Regions from separate parts of the Rhizobium sp. NPDC090279 genome, predicted to be linked through region 1. Evidence: riboswitches for the same ligand, from Rfam matches in the RefSeq annotation. Region 1 holds a riboswitch; each other region holds the start of a gene.
The links. Region 1 has a riboswitch for cobalamin ahead of ACIQWP_RS12040 (DUF1636 family protein). Riboswitches for the same ligand answer to the same signal wherever they lie in the genome.

Region 1 (4,194 bases):
GCTCATTCACGCCCTCGCGCAGCTTCTCATCCAGCGTCTTCCAGCCGGAAATGCCGGTATAGCCGACCATATGGTCCTGGAGCTTCAGCGCCAGCATCATTTCCGTCAGATTGACGTCGTTCGAGACGGCATGTTCCGGCGCCTTGTCGAAGGTGACGTCGCGATTGCAGCTGCGCACGGTGACAGGCTCGGCGAACGCCGTCCCCACAAGCACGCTTCCGACGAAAAAGACTGCGGCAGATAAAGATAGGCGAGAGAACATGAATAACTCCAATGGTCGTATTATCGAAGAGAGAAGGAAAATCGTTGCGGGCCGCTGTCGGTGCGATGCAGGCGCGCGCCGACACGGAAAGCGCTTGATACGTGCTCCACGGTCAGGACTTCAGACGGCTCGCCGTGACCAGTCAGCCTTCCGCAATCCATGACGGCAATCTGGGTTGCAAAGTCCGCGGCGAGGTTGATGTCATGCAGCGTCGTGATGATCGTCGGACCCAGCCCTTTCAGAAGCTCGAGTATCTCGAGCTGGTGCCGGATATCGAGGTGATTGGTCGGCTCGTCCAGAATGATGAGCTCCGGCTCCTGCGCCAATGCGCGGGCGATCAGCGTCCGCTGTTTTTCGCCGCCGGAGAGCGACGCGAACTGCCTTAGCGCCAGAGGCTCCAGCTCCAGCCGCGCAAGTGCCCTGGAGGTCACCTCATGATCGCGATCGCTCCAGCGGGCCATGCCCTTGCGATGCGGAATACGCCCCATCAGCACCACGTCACGCACGCTGAAGGGAAAACTATCGGGCGTTTCCTGCGGCACGACTGCAATGCGCTGCGCCGCCTCCCGCGGACCGATGGACCAAAGATCGATGCCATCGATGCGCACCGTACCTCGCTGCGGCTTGAGACCGCGATAGAGGCAGCGCAGCAAGGTCGATTTACCCGCCCCGTTCGGCCCGATGATGGCCAGCCGGGTGCCAGCTTCGACGGATAGCGTTATGCCGCTGATGATCGGCATGCCCTTCTGCGGCCCCCAGGTGACGCCATCGGCATCCAACCGCGCGCTTCGTTCGGACATCGTGGCCTCCTAGTGCAACGGCAGCGGCTGATATTCGGCCGAAACGATGGCCGCCGGAATGCGCGCCAGCGTCTTGCCACCAAGCGCGCTCGGACGCTCCCCTTCGCGCGTCAGTCCATCGGGGCGATCCTGATACAGCTGCGCGAAAGAGACGAGCGCTCCGATATCGGCCGCATCCTCGATGTCACCGAAGAGGTACGTCGCTTTTGCCGTCGCCTGGAAGGAGACCGTGCAGGGCCGCTCGCAGCCTGCCATGCAGACGCTGCCCTCAAGGCTGAAATCGTCGGAAAGCGCAGCCCCGGCCTGGGAAATGGCCGCTTGCAGATGCTTCAAAAGATCGAGGCCGGGCCGGCACGGCTTGCCGATATGTCGGCAATTCGTGCACACGGTGATCCGGTGCGTCGCCTCTTTTGCTTTGTCCATGAAATGCCTCCCGGAGATTTCGCCGGAGGCACAGTCAAGATAGGGCCAATGGGCGCAACGGCGCCCTCGCCCAACCACTGATTTTCCATCGGAACACCCCGTCCGTTGCGGTTGATATCGTCGATGGCAGGTCTCCTGGCTCGCGGGTCACAACCCGTTCGCGCCTTCCCGGCATAAAGCCAGTGGCATACTGCGAACGCGCTCTCCGCTTACAGTTGCGGGGGCAGCCACGGTTTTGGCCCCTGATGGGTAATCCGCACCGTGTTCCCTTTTCAGCCGCCATCAGGATTGATCCGTAGGCGGCACCATCGAGGGTATTCATCTCATAGAAAGCTGATACGGGCAACGGCGATGTCATGGGTGATTTCGTTTGTTCATGGTTCAACGTCTGCATGGCATTTTAGTTACGTTATTACATTACATAACGCAAGCCGCAATTCCTCCTTGGCCCAACCCCGTCCGTTGGGACGGAAGTACGCGCACCGCTACCTTGATCGTAAACAGTAGAAACTGCGCGGTTGCTACACCGCCTTGCACTGCGGATGGAAACGCTCCGCGACGCTCTCGCCCGCCGCATAGGCCTGCGTCACGATCTCCGGCACCAGATCAATATCCGGAAGGCTGCCAAGCCCCAGAGGACCGATGGCAAAGAGCCCCTCCGTCGTGCGGCCATTGACCTCGAGTGCGCCTGTCGCATCGACGGCGAGGCCGAGGCCAAGCTCGTCCGGAACAGCAAGACCGGCGTCGATGAGGCTCCGCAGCAAGGGCGCGTTCAGATCGGGTGCCTGGCATCGACAGTCGATCACATCGTCCGCATAAAGCTGCTCGGGTTCCTGTTGGCCCGCGGGCCTCAAAATCAGCCCCGTCGGCGTCCGCCGGATGAAATGGCCGCGCCGCAGCAGAGTGTTGCCCTCGGCCATCTCTTGATTCAGGCGAAGATGCAGGGCTTCGGGCAGCCGGTTGCGATGGCTGTCGTAGAGTGCGCGCAGATGACGGTTGAACTGCTGCTTCTGCCCGGCTGGCAAGGATCGCCACAGCGATCGTGCATGCTTGCGCAAACCGTTCATGACGGACTGCCAGCTCTGGCCGTTCGCCTCCGCCTCCCCGCAGGCCTTGCGGATGAAACGAACGATTTCGCTGAGCTTGCCCGGCATCTCGTCGGCGGGAAAGACCGGATCGGCATTGTTGCGCGTGTGGCTCTGCGGCAGGAAGCCTCGCCGGGAAACGATGGTGATCTGCCCGGTATAACCGTTCTCACGCATCTGCAGCAGCCGGTCCACGACCCGCAGCCCGCTTCCGAGCAGGATCGTGTGCGGTCGTGACACCAGGCGGCGCGCCCGCACGGCCGTCGGAACGGTTGCGAGATCGCTGGCCTGGAATTGCTGATCGGCAATACCATAGCCGGTCGCCAGCACCACCATGTCGAAGGGCGAATTGGCGCCGCCATCGCTTTCCACCATGAAGCGACCGCCACGTACGCGGCGAAGCCCGAAGACCGTCTCGCTGCTGACCTGTACCGCCACATCGCGCCGTGAAGAGAAGGCTTCCGAAAAACGCTGATAGACATAATCGCTGAAAATGCTCTTCGGCACGAAGATCTGCAAGAATCCCGGTATGGCCGCGGGAACGGCACTGCGGAAAGGCGCGTTGCCGCTGAGCCATTGATTGAAATCGTCGGGATCGCCGGCGGAGACGGAAAGATCGCGAACGCGGCTGTTGAGGATCTCGCTGCTGTGCCCTGAGGCAAGCGCCTGACCGCCGCTGACGCTGGAATTGGGATCGAAAAGCTGCAGATGGAACGGAAAACGCACCGTCTTCATCAGGGCGATCGCCATCATCATGCCGGAAAAGCCACGCCCGATCACGGCGATGCGCGGCATCGCATAAGGCTGCGTCGCGTTCGTCCTGGCGGAAAATAATCCCTGAACCGTCATATCAACTCCTGGGGCGAGAGGTGGTCGATCATGCCTTTCTTGGGGCTTGCTCACTTTGCGGGCCCAGAAACGTAATCCGGTATCTGGGACTCGGCAATTTCGGAACTGCGACCGACGGAACGCGCAAAACCGCATCGGCTCTCAATATTCGGCGCGCTCCTTCAATCCGGAATTCCCTTCCACAATGAAAGACGCGACAGGCAGGTCCAACTCTGACCCAACACCAGATGCCTGCAATCGGCCGCACATGATTACTTCCTCGAAAGTCGTCAGGCAGCAGGATTATTGCTATTGTCTACTTATTTAGTCGTATATGAAAGCGCGAAAACGCGCCGCTAGCAAGTGCTTTCTTGTCTGGGCGAGATTGGATCGATGATGGGGCATTGCGGAGAATGTCCCCGCGATCGAATGGTTTTTCCCATTCAGCCGGAGCTTCGACTAGAGAAAAAGAGAAGCAATTCCGAGCCCTGAGATCAGTTTGTGAAGTTGCTTTCGGTATTGGTGCCCGCTGTCCGAGAGGCCGCAAAACACGCTATCTCGCCACCCCTCATATCCGGTCTCGCGCTGACCATTTCCGCAGTCGGCACCCATCGTGCCGGGCGGCGTGACGGAAATGCGCCAGGAAATTCCGTTGAACACGACATCCATAGAAATTAAGATCTAGCTGATTTGCCGTGCCTGAAAAACTGACCTGACGCCAGCCAAGGAGTGGTGAATGGGGACTGTTTCGCAATTGCACGAACGCGTCAGGCCGCCCGCGCATCGCGTTCAGAGC
Region 2 (4,194 bases), on a different contig from region 1:
TTTCGGGGCTCCGGCCTTTGCCATCATTCTCTATCGCGCCCGGAGGACGGCATGAGCATCGCTGTGGATACGGTGACCTTCGCGGCCGGCAATACTCTGATCGTCAACGGTGTCAGCCTGGCGGTGGAAAAGGGCAAGGTCCTTGGCCTTCTCGGGCCGAACGGTTCCGGGAAATCCAGCCTGCTGCGGCTGATCTGCCGGTTGAGGAAGGTCAGAAGCGGCGTCATCCGGCTTGGCGGCAGCGATATCACCTCCATCTCGCGTGGCGATATCGCTCGCCGCATCGCGCTTGTCGAACAGCAGGCGACGACCGATACCCAGGTGACCGTGATGGATGTCGTGCGTCTCGGCCGCACGCCGCATCGCGGTCCGCTGTCAGCCTGGAGCGCTCACGACGATACGGCGGTTTCGGATGCGCTTGCGCGCGTCGGCATGCAGGGTCGTGCCGGGCAGCTGTGGCAGACCCTTTCCGGTGGCGAGCGGCAGCGCGTCCATATCGCGAGAGCTCTTGCCCAGACCCCGAGCGAACTGCTGCTCGATGAGCCGACGAACCATCTCGATATCCAGCATCAGCTCGATATTCTCGGCCTGGTCTCCAAGCTCGATGTGACCTCGATCGTCGCGCTGCACGATCTCAATCTGGCAGCGATGTTCTGCGACAGCCTTGCCGTGTTGCAGAAGGGCGAGGTTGTCGCGGCCGGGCCGCCGGAAGAGGTATTGACGCAGGAATTGATCGAGCGGGTTTTCGGCGTGCGTGCGCATGTGCAGAAGTCCTCGGTCCATGGCCGCTGCAATATTCAATACATGGCGGGCTGAACCCATGGATGGCGCCAATTTCGATCTCAAGGAAGAGATCCGGGATTATTGGTCGAAGCGCTCCGAGACCTTTGATCTCGCATTCGGCCATAAAATTGCGCCCGGGCCGGAGGCTGACGCCTGGCAGGAGCCGATCCGCGCCGCGCTTGGCCCTCGGCCGAAGCGCGTGCTGGAACTTGCCTGCGGAACAGGGGAGGTAACGCGCCTGATCCACGATCTCGGCCATGAGGTGACTGCACTGGATTTCTCCGAGGCGATGCTTGCCGTCGCACGTAGGAAGCACGCGGGCAAGCCGCGCCTCCGGTTCTTGTTCGCCGATGCCGAACAGACGATGGAGCCGGATGAGACCTATGATGCCATCGTCTGCCGTCATCTGGTCTGGACGCTGACGCGGCCGGAGGAAACTCTCAAGGAATGGTTTCGGCTGCTGAAGCCCGGCGGGCGCCTGGTGATCTTCGATGGCGATTGGGCAAAGCCGAAGCCGGGCGGCCAGATCGCGACACGGTTGATCGCGCTGATCGACCGTTTGATTGGCGCAGACAAGAACTATGACGGAGCTCTCAGCAGCCGCCACGCGCGCATCATGGAAGCGCTGCCTTTCGGCGCCGGATTGCGCGCGGATGCGCTGGCCCCGCTTCTAAAGGCTGCCGGCTTTGCCGACATTCAGTTGCAATCGCATGCGCCCATCGCGAAAGCGCAGCGGAAGAATGCGAATTTGAGAAACAAGCTGCGGACCTTCGTCTATCGCCGCTTCATCCTCGTCTGCTCGCGCTTATTGACCTAATCAAATAAACATATAAAGATTTGTTTATATCTATTGACTTTGCCGCGCCATTGGTGAGAATTCACCCGTCATGGTTCTCTGGGATGGTTTGACCGTCTCAGGGCTAAGAGGGAATACGGTGCGCCGACATGTCGGCTATGCCGGAGCTGCCCCCGCAACTGTAAGCGGCGAGCCACTGTCCATAATGTCACTGAGGCGATGAGCCTTGGGAAGACGGACAGAGGCGCCGACCCGCAAGCCAGGAGACCTGCCAGGACAAAATAACGTCCACGGGCGGGGTGTCCCGGTGGTTGCTGCGACGGTCTTGAAGGACCGTTTTCGCACGCGTCCGCTTTACCCATGCCCCCACAAACCAATGGGGTATGACAGTGTCACAGAACAGCATTCCAGTTGCATCGCTCGGCTTTCCAAGGATCGGCCGCCACCGCGAACTCAAGTTCGCGCTCGAAGGCTTTTGGTCCGGAAAAATCCCTGAAAACGAGCTCATCGAAACGGCCAGGAGGCTCCGGGCCGAAAACTGGTCGCTCCAGCGCGACAAGGGGATCACGCGCATCCCTTCCAACGACTTCTCCTTCTATGATCACGTGCTCGATACGGCCGTGATGGTCGGCGCGGTTCCGTCCGTCTACGGCTGGAAGGGCGGGGATGTCTCGCTGTCGGCCTATTTCGCCATGGCGCGCGGCAGCCAGGGCGACGGCCACGCCGATTGCGGCCATGTGCATCAAGGCCACGGCGTCCCGGCGCTTGAGATGACCAAGTGGTTCGACACGAACTATCACTACATGGTGCCGGAAGTCTCCGAGGATCAGGAATTCAGCCTGACGTCGCAGAAGCCGGTCGACCATTTCCTGGAGGCAAAGGCGCTCGGCATCCACACGCGTCCGATCATCCTCGGTCCCGTCACCTTCCTAAAGCTCGCCAAGGCTCGCCCGGCAACCTTCAAGCCGCTGGACCTGCTGGCGAAACTCCTTCCTGTTTACGCGGAATTGCTGCGTCGTCTCGCCGCTGCCGGCGCCGATTGGGTTGAGATCGATGAGCCGATCGCCGTCCTCGATTTGACCGAGGGCGAGCGTCATGCCTTCTCCGTTGCCTATAAGGTGCTGACGAAGGCCGTGCCGGGCCTGAAGATCATGCTAGCGACCTATTTCGGCGGTCTTTCGGGCAATCTTGCCGCCGTTGCCGACCTGCCGGTCGCCGGTCTGCATGTCGATCTGGTCCGGGCTCCGGAGCAGCTCGACGATGTTTCGAAAGCCGTCCGCAAGGGGCAGGTCCTGTCGCTTGGCGTCATTGATGGGCGCAATATCTGGAGGGCGGATCTTGCCTCGATCATCAACCGACTGCAGCCGATCGTCACTGCCCGCGGTATCGAGGGCGTCGAAGTGGCGCCGTCGTGCTCGCTGCTGCATGTTCCGATCGATCTCGAGCTTGAGACGGCTCTCGATGCCGATCTGACGAGCTGGCTGGCATTCGCTACCCAGAAGCTTTCCGAGCTTTCGGTGCTGGGTCGTGGCCTTGCCGAAGGAAAAGCTGCTGTATCGGCCGAGGTCGAGGCAGCATCGAAGGCTATCGCCGCCCGCGCCGCTTCTCCGAAGGTCACCGATCCGCTGGTGCAGGGCCGCATCGCGGGCATCGATGCCGGCATGAAACGGCGTAACAGCGCCTTTGCGGAGCGTCGTGCGCTTCAGGCCGGTGCCATCCGGCTGCCGCTCTTCCCCACGACGACGATCGGCTCCTTCCCGCAGACGCCGGAGGTCCGCAAGGCCCGCTCGGCCCATGCCAAGGGCACGCTGAGCTATGTCGATTACGAGGCCTTCCTGCGCAAGGAAACGGAGGCGACCATCCGCTGGCAGGAGGAAATCGGCCTCGACGTGCTTGTGCACGGCGAATTCGAGCGTAACGACATGGTGCAGTATTTCGGCGAGCAGCTTTCCGGCTTCGCCTTCACCCAGCACGCCTGGGTGCAGAGCTACGGCTCGCGCTACGTTCGTCCGCCGATCATCTTCGGTGATGTTTTCAGGCCGAATCCGATGACCGTTCGCTGGTGGGATTATTCCCAGTCGCTGACGCAAAAGCCGGTAAAGGGCATGCTGACGGGGCCGGTCACGATCCTCAACTGGTCCTTCGTTCGCGACGATCTCCCGCGCGGCGAAACGTGCCGGCAGATTGCCTTGGCGATCCGCGACGAGGTCGTCGATCTGGAGAAGGCAGGTGCGAAAATGATCCAGATCGATGAAGCGGCTCTTCGCGAGGGTCTGCCGCTGCGTCACAAGGACCGAAAGGCCTATCTGGAGTGGGCGGTCGAATGCTTCCGCCTTTGCTCCAGCGGTGTTGCGGACGAAACCCAGGTCCATACGCATATGTGCTACTCGGAGTTCAACGATATCATCGTCGCCATCGCCGCGATGGATGCCGATGTCATCTCCATCGAGACATCGAGATCGAAGATGGAGCTGCTCGATGCCTTCCGGAACTTCAAATATCCGAACGAGATCGGCCCCGGCGTCTACGACATCCATTCGCCGCGCATTCCCGAGGTCAGGGAGATGACTGATCTCCTGTCGCTGGCGCGCAAGCGCCTTCAGGACGAGCAGTTG
Region 3 (4,194 bases), on a different contig from region 1:
AAGACATGCGGTGGGACGACAGATGCAGACACGATCATGACCTCAACGCAGGTCGACCGAGCCGCCTGCCTTTCACATCATCGAGCCAATCATTATCGATCGCCACCACCAACGTCTATCATTTTGGTGGTTCCAAGGGGACAAGTCGGCTTGAACCGGGCACTGGAAGGCACGGCCCTTCGTGATCCGCAAGCGAGGTCAGGCTGTCTTCGCTTCGCCGCCGCCGTTGCGGCGACAGCATACGTTAAGTGTATCTTGGCTCATGGGTACACACCCTAGCCGAACTGGCCTCAGGCCTCGATCTGCACGTCTGTCTTCGGCCGCGAGCAGCAGGCGAGGATATAGCCTTCGTCGATCTCGTCATCGAGGATGCCGCCATTGTGGCTCATGTCGACTTCGCCGGAAAGCTTCATCACCCGGCATGTGCCGCAAAGGCCGGATTCACACGCCGCCCCGATGCGAACGCCCGCGCCGCGCGCCGCCTGAAGCACAGTCTGCCCCGCCGCGCAGACGACATCCTTGCCGGCCATGGTGAAGCGGATCGTGGTCGCAGCCTCGCCGGAAGCATCGTCGGCAACTTCCGCAAGCGGCGTTGCCGCATTCGCCGGCTGGAAACTTTCCTGGTGGTAGCGCGACATGTCGAAACCGTGCGCTTCCAGCATGGATCGCACCGCATCCATGAAGACTTCCGGCCCGCAGCAGAAGATCGTCCGGTCCATGAAATCGGGCGCCAGCAGACCAATCTTCGCCTTGTCGATGCGGCCCTTCAATCCCGACCAGAGATCGGTACGGCCACAGCCCTCGACGATCAGGCCGAGATTGAGGTTCGGCATGAAGCGGGCGAGATATTCGAGTTCGGAGCGGAAGATGATGTCGGCGGGGCTGCGCGAGCAGTTGACGAAAGTGATATCCGACAATGGCGCGATATCGGACATGTAACGCGTCATCGACATCATCGGCGTGATGCCGGAACCGGCCGAGACGAAAAGGTACTTCTCTCCCGGATGGCGAATATGGCTGAAATCACCGAGCGGGCCGAAAGCCTTGATGCGCATGCCCGGCTTGAGGTTCTCGAACATCCAGCGCGTGCCGATGCTGTCCTTCTGCGCCTTGACCGTCACGGCGACCGAGAAGGGCCGCGACGGCGTCGAGGACAGCGTATAGGTACGCATGACCGGCTCCGAAGCCGTCGGCAGCTCAAGCGTCACGAACTGGCCCGGCAGGTAGCGGAACCAATTGTCCTTGTCGGACCCGAATGTGAAGGTCATCACATCGGGCGCTTCGGGCGTGACCGAGAGGCATTCAAGCAGATGCTGCCTGTCGCTCCAGGGCTGCATCTGGTCGAGGTGTCTATGACGGAGGGAGACGGCCATGTTCATACTCAGGCAACCGCCGACAGCTTGGCCTGGTCGCCCTGCAGCCGGTTGATCATGAAAGTCGTGTACCATTCGACGAACTGCATGACGCCGCCTTCATGGATCTCCGAATAGGGACCGGGCTCATAGGCCGGTGAGCGGATGCCGAAGGCATTTTCCTCGACGATACGGCGGTCCTGGTCGTTGGTTTCGGTCCAGACGTGGGTCAGCTCTTCCAGATCGTAGTCGACGCCTTCGACGGCATCCTTGTGAACGAGCCACTTCGTGGTGACGGCCGTTTCCTCGGCGCTGATCGGCAGAACACGGAAGGAAATCGCGTGGTCGCCGAGCATGTGGTTCCACGTCGTCGGATAATGGAACAGCAGCATCGTGCCGATGCCGTTGATCGTTACATCGGACGAGAGCGGCCGCTTGACGGCATTCTGGCCGGACATGGTGTAGCTTTCCGCGCCTTCGATCAGCGGCATGCGCGTCGCACGGAACTGGCCGTCCGGAGAAAGCTTGAATTCGCTCGGCAGGCCTGCGGCCTCGCAACGTGCCCAGTGCTCGGTGATGACCGGGTCGCTCATGGCGCCCTGCACGCCGCTGACGGTCGGGGCTTCCGGGAAGGTGCGGCAAAGCTCGGGATGATTGGCCGCGCAGTGGTAGCACTCGCGATTGTTTTCCCAGACCAGCTTCCAGTTGCCCTTCTCGATGATGGTGCTCTGGAAGGCGATCTTGGCCTCGCTGATGCGATGCGGCGCCATATAGGGCTCGACCGTCGCGCGCAGCGGGGCGAAATCCGGAGCGTTCTGTGCAAGGCAGATGAAGATGTAGCCGCCGACGCTTTCACAATGAACCGGTTTCAGCCCGTGCTGGCTCTTGTCGAAATCCTCCGCCATCTGCCGGGCGAAGAGCAGCGAGCCGTCAAGTTCGTAGGTCCACTGGTGATAGGGGCAGACGAGCTTTGCCGAGGAGCCGCGCTCGGTGTTGCAAACACGCGAGCCGCGATGGCGACAGCTATTATGGAACGCGCGGATGACCTGGTCGCGGCCGCGGACGATGACGACGGGATAATCGCCGATCTGGACGGTGAAGTAATTGCCCGCGCGCGGCACTTCGCAATCATGGCCGATGAACAGCCAATCGCGATAGTAGATCGTCTCCATATCGAGCTTGAAATAATCCGGGTCGGTATAGAATGGTTGCTCCAGGCTCAAGCCTGTCCGGTGGTTCTTCAATTGCCGCAGAACTTTGCTGCCGATATCCATTTGCCTATCCTTGCACAATACCGGAAGACGAGCAGAGGACATGCAAGGCCGGTGGGAACGGCCGAAAGCAATGCCCCGACCGCCCGCCGCGGTCAGTAAACCATATGTGCCCAAGGCTGGTTTCCGGGCTCTGGAGCGGCCCTGTTTCCGGGACCCCATGGCACCTTCCCAGGCCGACCAGACCCAGTGGCTTTATCCGCCATGCCTCACTCCACCACCGTTGCGGGGGCAGCGCCGGATTTTGACCGGCTTCCCAATTCTCCATCTCCCTAGCAGACGGCACCTTGAGATTGATAACATCATAGCGCTCGGCCGCATCAGCCGCTGCGCTACAATGCGACATCGGCTTCGAAATTGACGACAGGCAAAACAGGGCGCCGACACGGTCGTCTTTACAAACAATATAGAAAAGCAATTCAATTGCTTATGTTCCGGCGCCAGCAATGAAAGCGATGCTCCGTCCGACCCTCGCCGATGACGCTTTATTCTGATTGCGACGGATCAGCTGGCAGAGGGTGACGAAACAGACGATTGGGCGGACGAAAGGGCTTGCAGAGCGGCCATCGCGCGACCGGCATCGAGGGCCGGGACGAAGATGTGGTCATGATAGAAGGCCGCGACGACATTGGCGCTGATACCCTCGTTTCCCAAAGCCGTTGCGAAGGCTGCGGTCAGACCTACGGCCTCGAGAGAAGAGTGAACCTCAAGCGTGATCATGCGCATGGCGGGAGCGACCGGAAGCCCCGCCTTTCGGGCCACTTCCAGCGGCAGGATCAGCGTCACACCTTCTCTTTCGCGAAAGAGCCCGATCGGTTCCAGATGGATGTAATCGGCCAGTGCCGACGCCGGAACGCTGCAATAGACAAATTCGCCCTCGGCGAGATTCGGCTTCATGGCGGACAGGAGCTGTTTGAGATCGATAATTCCCGACATGTTTCTCAGTCTTCCCCAGGGTTCGGCATCCAAACGGTTAAGCCCGGCTCAAGCTATTCGATCTATCATGCCGCCCAGAGACTGATATAGCGAGATCCGGCATGGCCAAACTCAGATATTTCGACGCTGGGAAGCCCGCCGAGCCCGAACCGACGCCACCGGTATCGACGACGGGCTACAGCGAATTCCTGCGCACGGGCCGCATCAACCGCAACAGGTCGCATTGGCTTGCCGAGGAGCGGGAATATCTCAGTCACGAGCACGTGGCCGAGCGCACGGCGCTGAAGCTCAGGGATGCCGGCGAAAAGACCCATGACAGGCTCAACAGCTTCCACAAATCGATCCGCTTCCCGAAGCTCATCTTCCATCACACGCTGAAGGACACGCCGCATCTCGGCTATTGCCACGTGACAGCCGCGCGGACGCAGTTCGCGCACTATGAGGACGTGAACTGGGCCTTCTATATCGCCAACTTCTTTGCCCGCATCGGTCAGGAAGAGAACTTCTTCGAAGACATCAGCCTCAAATATTCACGGATGTATTTCGCCGTCGCCATCCATCCGGACAAGGCGGCGGAAGACAAGAAGCTGACGATCAATCGCGACATCAGGGGCAACGGCGTGTTGTTCCATACC
Region 4 (4,194 bases), on a different contig from region 1:
TCGCCTTCGATTTTGCCGCAAAGCTTGCCGCGCACGCGCCGGGCGGGCCTGAGGCCGGGCTCGACCGTGTGTTTTTCACCGGTTCAGGCTCCGAATCCGTGGACACCGCACTGAAGATCGCCATCGCCTATCAGCGGGCCATCGGGCAGGGCACCCGCACCCGCATCATCGGCCGGGAAAAGGGCTATCACGGCGTCGGCTTCGGCGGCATTTCCGTCGGCGGCCTTGTCAACAACCGCCGCATGTTCCCGCAGATCCCCGCCGATCACATGCGCCACACGCTCGATGTCGAGCGCAACGCCTTCAGCAAGGGGCTGCCGGCTCACGGTATCGAGCTTGCCGAAGATCTGGAGCGGCTGGTGGCGCTGCATGGCGCTGAAACGATCGCTGCCGTCATCGTCGAGCCGATGTCCGGTTCGGCCGGCGTCATCCTGCCGCCGAAAGGCTATCTCGAACGGCTGCGGGCGATCGCCGACAAATACGGCATCCTGTTGATCTTCGACGAGGTGATCACCGGCTTCGGCCGACTGGGGACGCCATTTGCGACCGAGTATTTCGGTGTCGTTCCCGACCTCGTGACGACAGCAAAAGGCATCACCAACGGCACCATACCGATGGGTGCGGTCTTCTCCAGCCGCAAGGTCTATGATGGCCTGATGAACGGTCCGGAAAACCAGATCGAGCTCTTCCACGGCTATACCTATTCAGGTCATCCGGTCGCCTGCGCCGCCGGTCTCGCAACCATGGAAATCTATGAGGAGGAAGGCCTTCTCAGCCGCGCGAGCGAGCTGGCGGAAGACTGGCAGAAGGCGCTGCATTCGCTGAAAGGCCTGCCGCATGTGGTCGATATCCGCAATCTCGGCCTCGTCGGCGCCATCGAACTCGCGCCGCGCGACGGCGCTCCCGGCACCCGCGCCTACGACGTCTTCGTCGATTGTTTCCAGAAGGGGCTGCTGATCCGTGTCACGGGCGATATCATCGCGCTGTCACCGCCGCTCATCATCGAGCGCGCCGAGATCGAAACGCTCGTCTCCATGCTCGGCGATGCACTGAAGCGGGCTGCCTGATAATCTCTGAGCCTGGCCGGCGCTAATGGCGCCGGCCAAGTCACGATTCGTGAAGCGCTGCGGTTGCTGCCATGCTGTGCCGCCATATGATCGCTGGCAGCGGTTTGCCATATGAAGTGAAAAAAACCGATGTCGTCCAGCAAGATGCCGATGTCGTTTTCTTAGGCGCGCCACGTCGCTTGCCGTGATCTTCTGGATACGTTCAAGGTGCCATCGGGAAATGCCCTGATGGATAATTGGGAAACCGGTCTTAGGCCGGTGCTGCCCCCGCAACGGTAGCGGACCGAATGTCTCGATTGATGCCACTGGCAAATGGGCCGGGAAGGTGTCGGGATGTCCGAACGGACAGGTCTGAAGCCCGGAAACCAGCCTTGACGGCAGGCTCGACTGATCGCGGTGGGCGATCGAGAGACGAATGCGGGTGTCTTGAGATCACCCCGTTCCAATCTCGCAGCTCCATGTTCAGTCACGCATGCGCCGGTCGGAATGCCGCTGAAGCTGCGGCTGACGTGACCGATTTTGCTGCTGTTCTGCCCGTTGAGGAGCGGGCCGATCCGAAGAGGCCCGAAATCTCGGGCTGTCATGATCAAGCGTTCAACCAAGGAGGAGATGGCATGACTGGGAACAGAGGCGTCGTCTATATGCGACCCGGCAAGGTCGAGGTTCGCGATATCGACGATCCGAAACTGGAGGCGCCGGATGGCCGCCGCATCGAGCATGGCGTGATCCTGAAGGTGATCTCCACGAATATCTGCGGCTCCGATCAGCACATGGTGCGCGGCCGCACGACAGCGATGCCGGGCCTCGTGCTTGGGCACGAGATCACCGGACAGGTCATCGAGAAGGGCATCGACGTCGAGATGCTTGATGTCGGCGACATCGTCTCGGTTCCGTTCAATGTCGCTTGCGGCCGCTGCCGTTGCTGCAAGTCGCAAGACACCGGCGTTTGCCTGACGGTGAACCCGTCGCGCGCCGGCGGCGCTTACGGCTATGTCGACATGGGCGGCTGGATCGGCGGCCAGGCGCGCTACGTCATGATACCCTACGCGGATTTCAACCTGCTGAAATTCCCCGACCGCGACAAGGCCATGGCGAAGATCCGCGATCTCACCATGCTCTCGGACATTCTGCCAACCGGCTTTCATGGCGCCGTTCGCGCAGGCGTCGGCGTGGGTTCGACCGTCTATGTCGCAGGTGCCGGCCCCGTCGGCATGGCGGCTGCAGCTTCCGCTCGTATTCTCGGTGCCGCCGTCGTCATGATCGGCGATTTCAACAAGGATCGCCTTGCGCATGCCGCCAAGGTCGGTTTCGAGCCCATAGATCTCTCCAAGAGCGATCGTCTCGGCGACATGATCGCCGAGGTCGTCGGCACGAATGAAGTCGATAGCGCGATCGATGCTGTTGGCTTCGAAGCCCGAGGGCATTCGGGCGGCGAGCAGCCGGCAATCGTGCTCAATCAGATGATGGAGATCACCCGCGCGGCCGGTTCGATCGGCATTCCCGGACTATATGTGACGGAAGATCCTGGCGCCGCGGATAATGCAGCCAAGCAGGGCAGTCTGTCGTTACGTTTCGGCCTCGGCTGGGCGAAGGCGCAATCCTTCCATACGGGTCAGACGCCGGTGCTCAAGTACAATCGGCAGCTCATGCAGGCGATCCTGCATGACAGGCTGCCCATTGCCGATATCGTCAACGCCAAGATCATCTCGCTCGAAGATGCGGCACAAGGATATGAAAGCTTCGATCAGGGCGCTGCAACGAAATTCGTGCTTGATCCGCATGGCGAGTTGCTGAAGGCGGCATAGAGAAGAAGAAAAACTCACGGGATCATGCGGCGATCTCAAGACGAAGATAGGTCGGGAGTGGAGGTTGATATCTCCGCTCCCGATGTCGTATCGGCGAACGGTTATGAGTTTGCCGGACAACAAAACGGCAACAAAAGCCGGCGTTGACATCAGGTAGCCCATGAATACGTCTGCAATCTTTTGCACTGCCATGGAGTACTTCAGGCAAGTATGCACCGCAGCACTGGCCTGTCGATATTCCAGATCTTGGTGAGAGGCGGTCGATTATGAAGGGGGAAGTAGCGAAATTCACGCCTTTTGAGCTCCACGAGCGGCAATGACGCCGCTGTAATGGCCAATTATCGATAATAATAACGGATTATGTTGCCATTATACATCTATCCTTTACATATATGCGGGCATCCCTGTGGAGGAGCTCCGTCATTGCTTCCTAGTCAATGGCGGCTTGGCAAGGAACGCTAACCTGAAGAGATCGGACCAATGGCAAACTTTCTTGAGAAATGGACTTCAAAGAAGGCTGATAAGCCGAAGGCTGGCGCGCGGAATGTTATTGATACATTTCGTGCTCGAGTAGCAGAACAGAAGGCATATCTGGAGGAGTACGAGCGTGACGCGGCCGGCTTCAGGAAGTGGCGCTCCACTTGGTTCCAGCGTGTGCCCGGCGGCTTCGGCGTGACGGTCGGTCGCGACTCCGTCAACGCTGGTCGTGGATTGAACTATGTCGTTGTTGACACCGTCAAGGATGTGGCAGAGTTTCTCGATGATCTCGCCCATCACGCGGAGCATGATACCGGCTTCCGGCAGGCTCTTGAGCAGAACCGCCAGCGTCGCGTTGCGCTTCTGAATGCAGCAAAGACCGGAGGCAAGGCACCCGCCTCGAAGACCAAGGCGAAGGCTGCCAAGCCCGCCGCAGCGGCAAAGTCGGCCGTCGTCAAGCCTGCCGCTGCCAAGGCTGCTGTCGCCAAGGCTGCACCGAAGGCTACTCGGGCGAAGGCTGCTTCTGCTGCTGCCGCTCCCGCACCAGCTGCTGCAGAAGCAGCAAAGCCGAAGCGCACGCGTAAGACCAAGGCTGCTGGCGCAGCCGAATAAGACAAGGAAGCCCGCCTCACACGGGCTTCACTTTGTCTTGGTTCTGCAGCAGATGCAGCACAAGCGATAGCTCGATCGCGTATTCGTTTGCGGTTAACCGCAACGGACGAACAGCCTTTATGTCGCCAAGAATGGATGACTGGAAAGCCCCCATGAGACGGCGGCGTATCAAGGCAGTCGATACGCCGCCATCATGCCTCATGTCGTTTGATGCAGTTCAGCGGCCAGGAAGG

Region 2: linked by a shared signal. The riboswitch ahead of metE (5-methyltetrahydropteroyltriglutamate--homocysteine S-methyltransferase) and the one ahead of ACIQWP_RS12040 (DUF1636 family protein) in region 1 are both predicted to bind cobalamin.
Region 3: linked by a shared signal. The riboswitch ahead of ACIQWP_RS24350 (SRPBCC family protein) and the one ahead of ACIQWP_RS12040 (DUF1636 family protein) in region 1 are both predicted to bind cobalamin.
Region 4: linked by a shared signal. The riboswitch ahead of fdhA (formaldehyde dehydrogenase, glutathione-independent) and the one ahead of ACIQWP_RS12040 (DUF1636 family protein) in region 1 are both predicted to bind cobalamin.

What each region holds. Positions count from the first base shown of each region.
Region 1 covers NZ_JBIVYI010000004.1:281,129-285,322, forward strand. Annotated here, with positions in the region: gene ACIQWP_RS12030 (ABC transporter substrate-binding protein) at 1-262, opposite strand, end outside; gene ACIQWP_RS12035 (ABC transporter ATP-binding protein) at 283-1,062, opposite strand; gene ACIQWP_RS12040 (DUF1636 family protein) at 1,072-1,485, opposite strand; cobalamin riboswitch at 1,593-1,810, opposite strand; gene ACIQWP_RS12045 (FAD/NAD(P)-binding protein) at 2,007-3,419, opposite strand; gene ACIQWP_RS12050 (SfnB family sulfur acquisition oxidoreductase) at 4,135-4,194, shown strand, end outside.
Region 2 covers NZ_JBIVYI010000001.1:254,558-258,751, reverse strand. Annotated here, with positions in the region: gene ACIQWP_RS01195 (FecCD family ABC transporter permease) at 1-55, shown strand, start outside; gene ACIQWP_RS01190 (ABC transporter ATP-binding protein) at 52-816, shown strand; gene ACIQWP_RS01185 (class I SAM-dependent methyltransferase) at 821-1,600, shown strand; cobalamin riboswitch at 1,655-1,870, shown strand; gene metE (5-methyltetrahydropteroyltriglutamate--homocysteine S-methyltransferase) at 1,963-4,194, shown strand, end outside.
Region 3 covers NZ_JBIVYI010000010.1:89,792-93,985, forward strand. Annotated here, with positions in the region: gene ACIQWP_RS24340 (serine hydrolase) at 1-38, opposite strand, end outside; gene ACIQWP_RS24345 (2Fe-2S iron-sulfur cluster-binding protein) at 291-1,379, opposite strand; gene ACIQWP_RS24350 (SRPBCC family protein) at 1,382-2,626, opposite strand; cobalamin riboswitch at 2,723-2,928, opposite strand; gene ACIQWP_RS24355 (ACT domain-containing protein) at 3,128-3,559, opposite strand; gene ACIQWP_RS24360 (DUF6656 family protein) at 3,661-4,194, shown strand, end outside.
Region 4 covers NZ_JBIVYI010000006.1:492,918-497,111, reverse strand. Annotated here, with positions in the region: gene ACIQWP_RS18055 (aspartate aminotransferase family protein) at 1-1,067, shown strand, start outside; cobalamin riboswitch at 1,256-1,456, shown strand; gene fdhA (formaldehyde dehydrogenase, glutathione-independent) at 1,682-2,872, shown strand; gene ACIQWP_RS18045 (hypothetical protein) at 3,353-3,961, shown strand.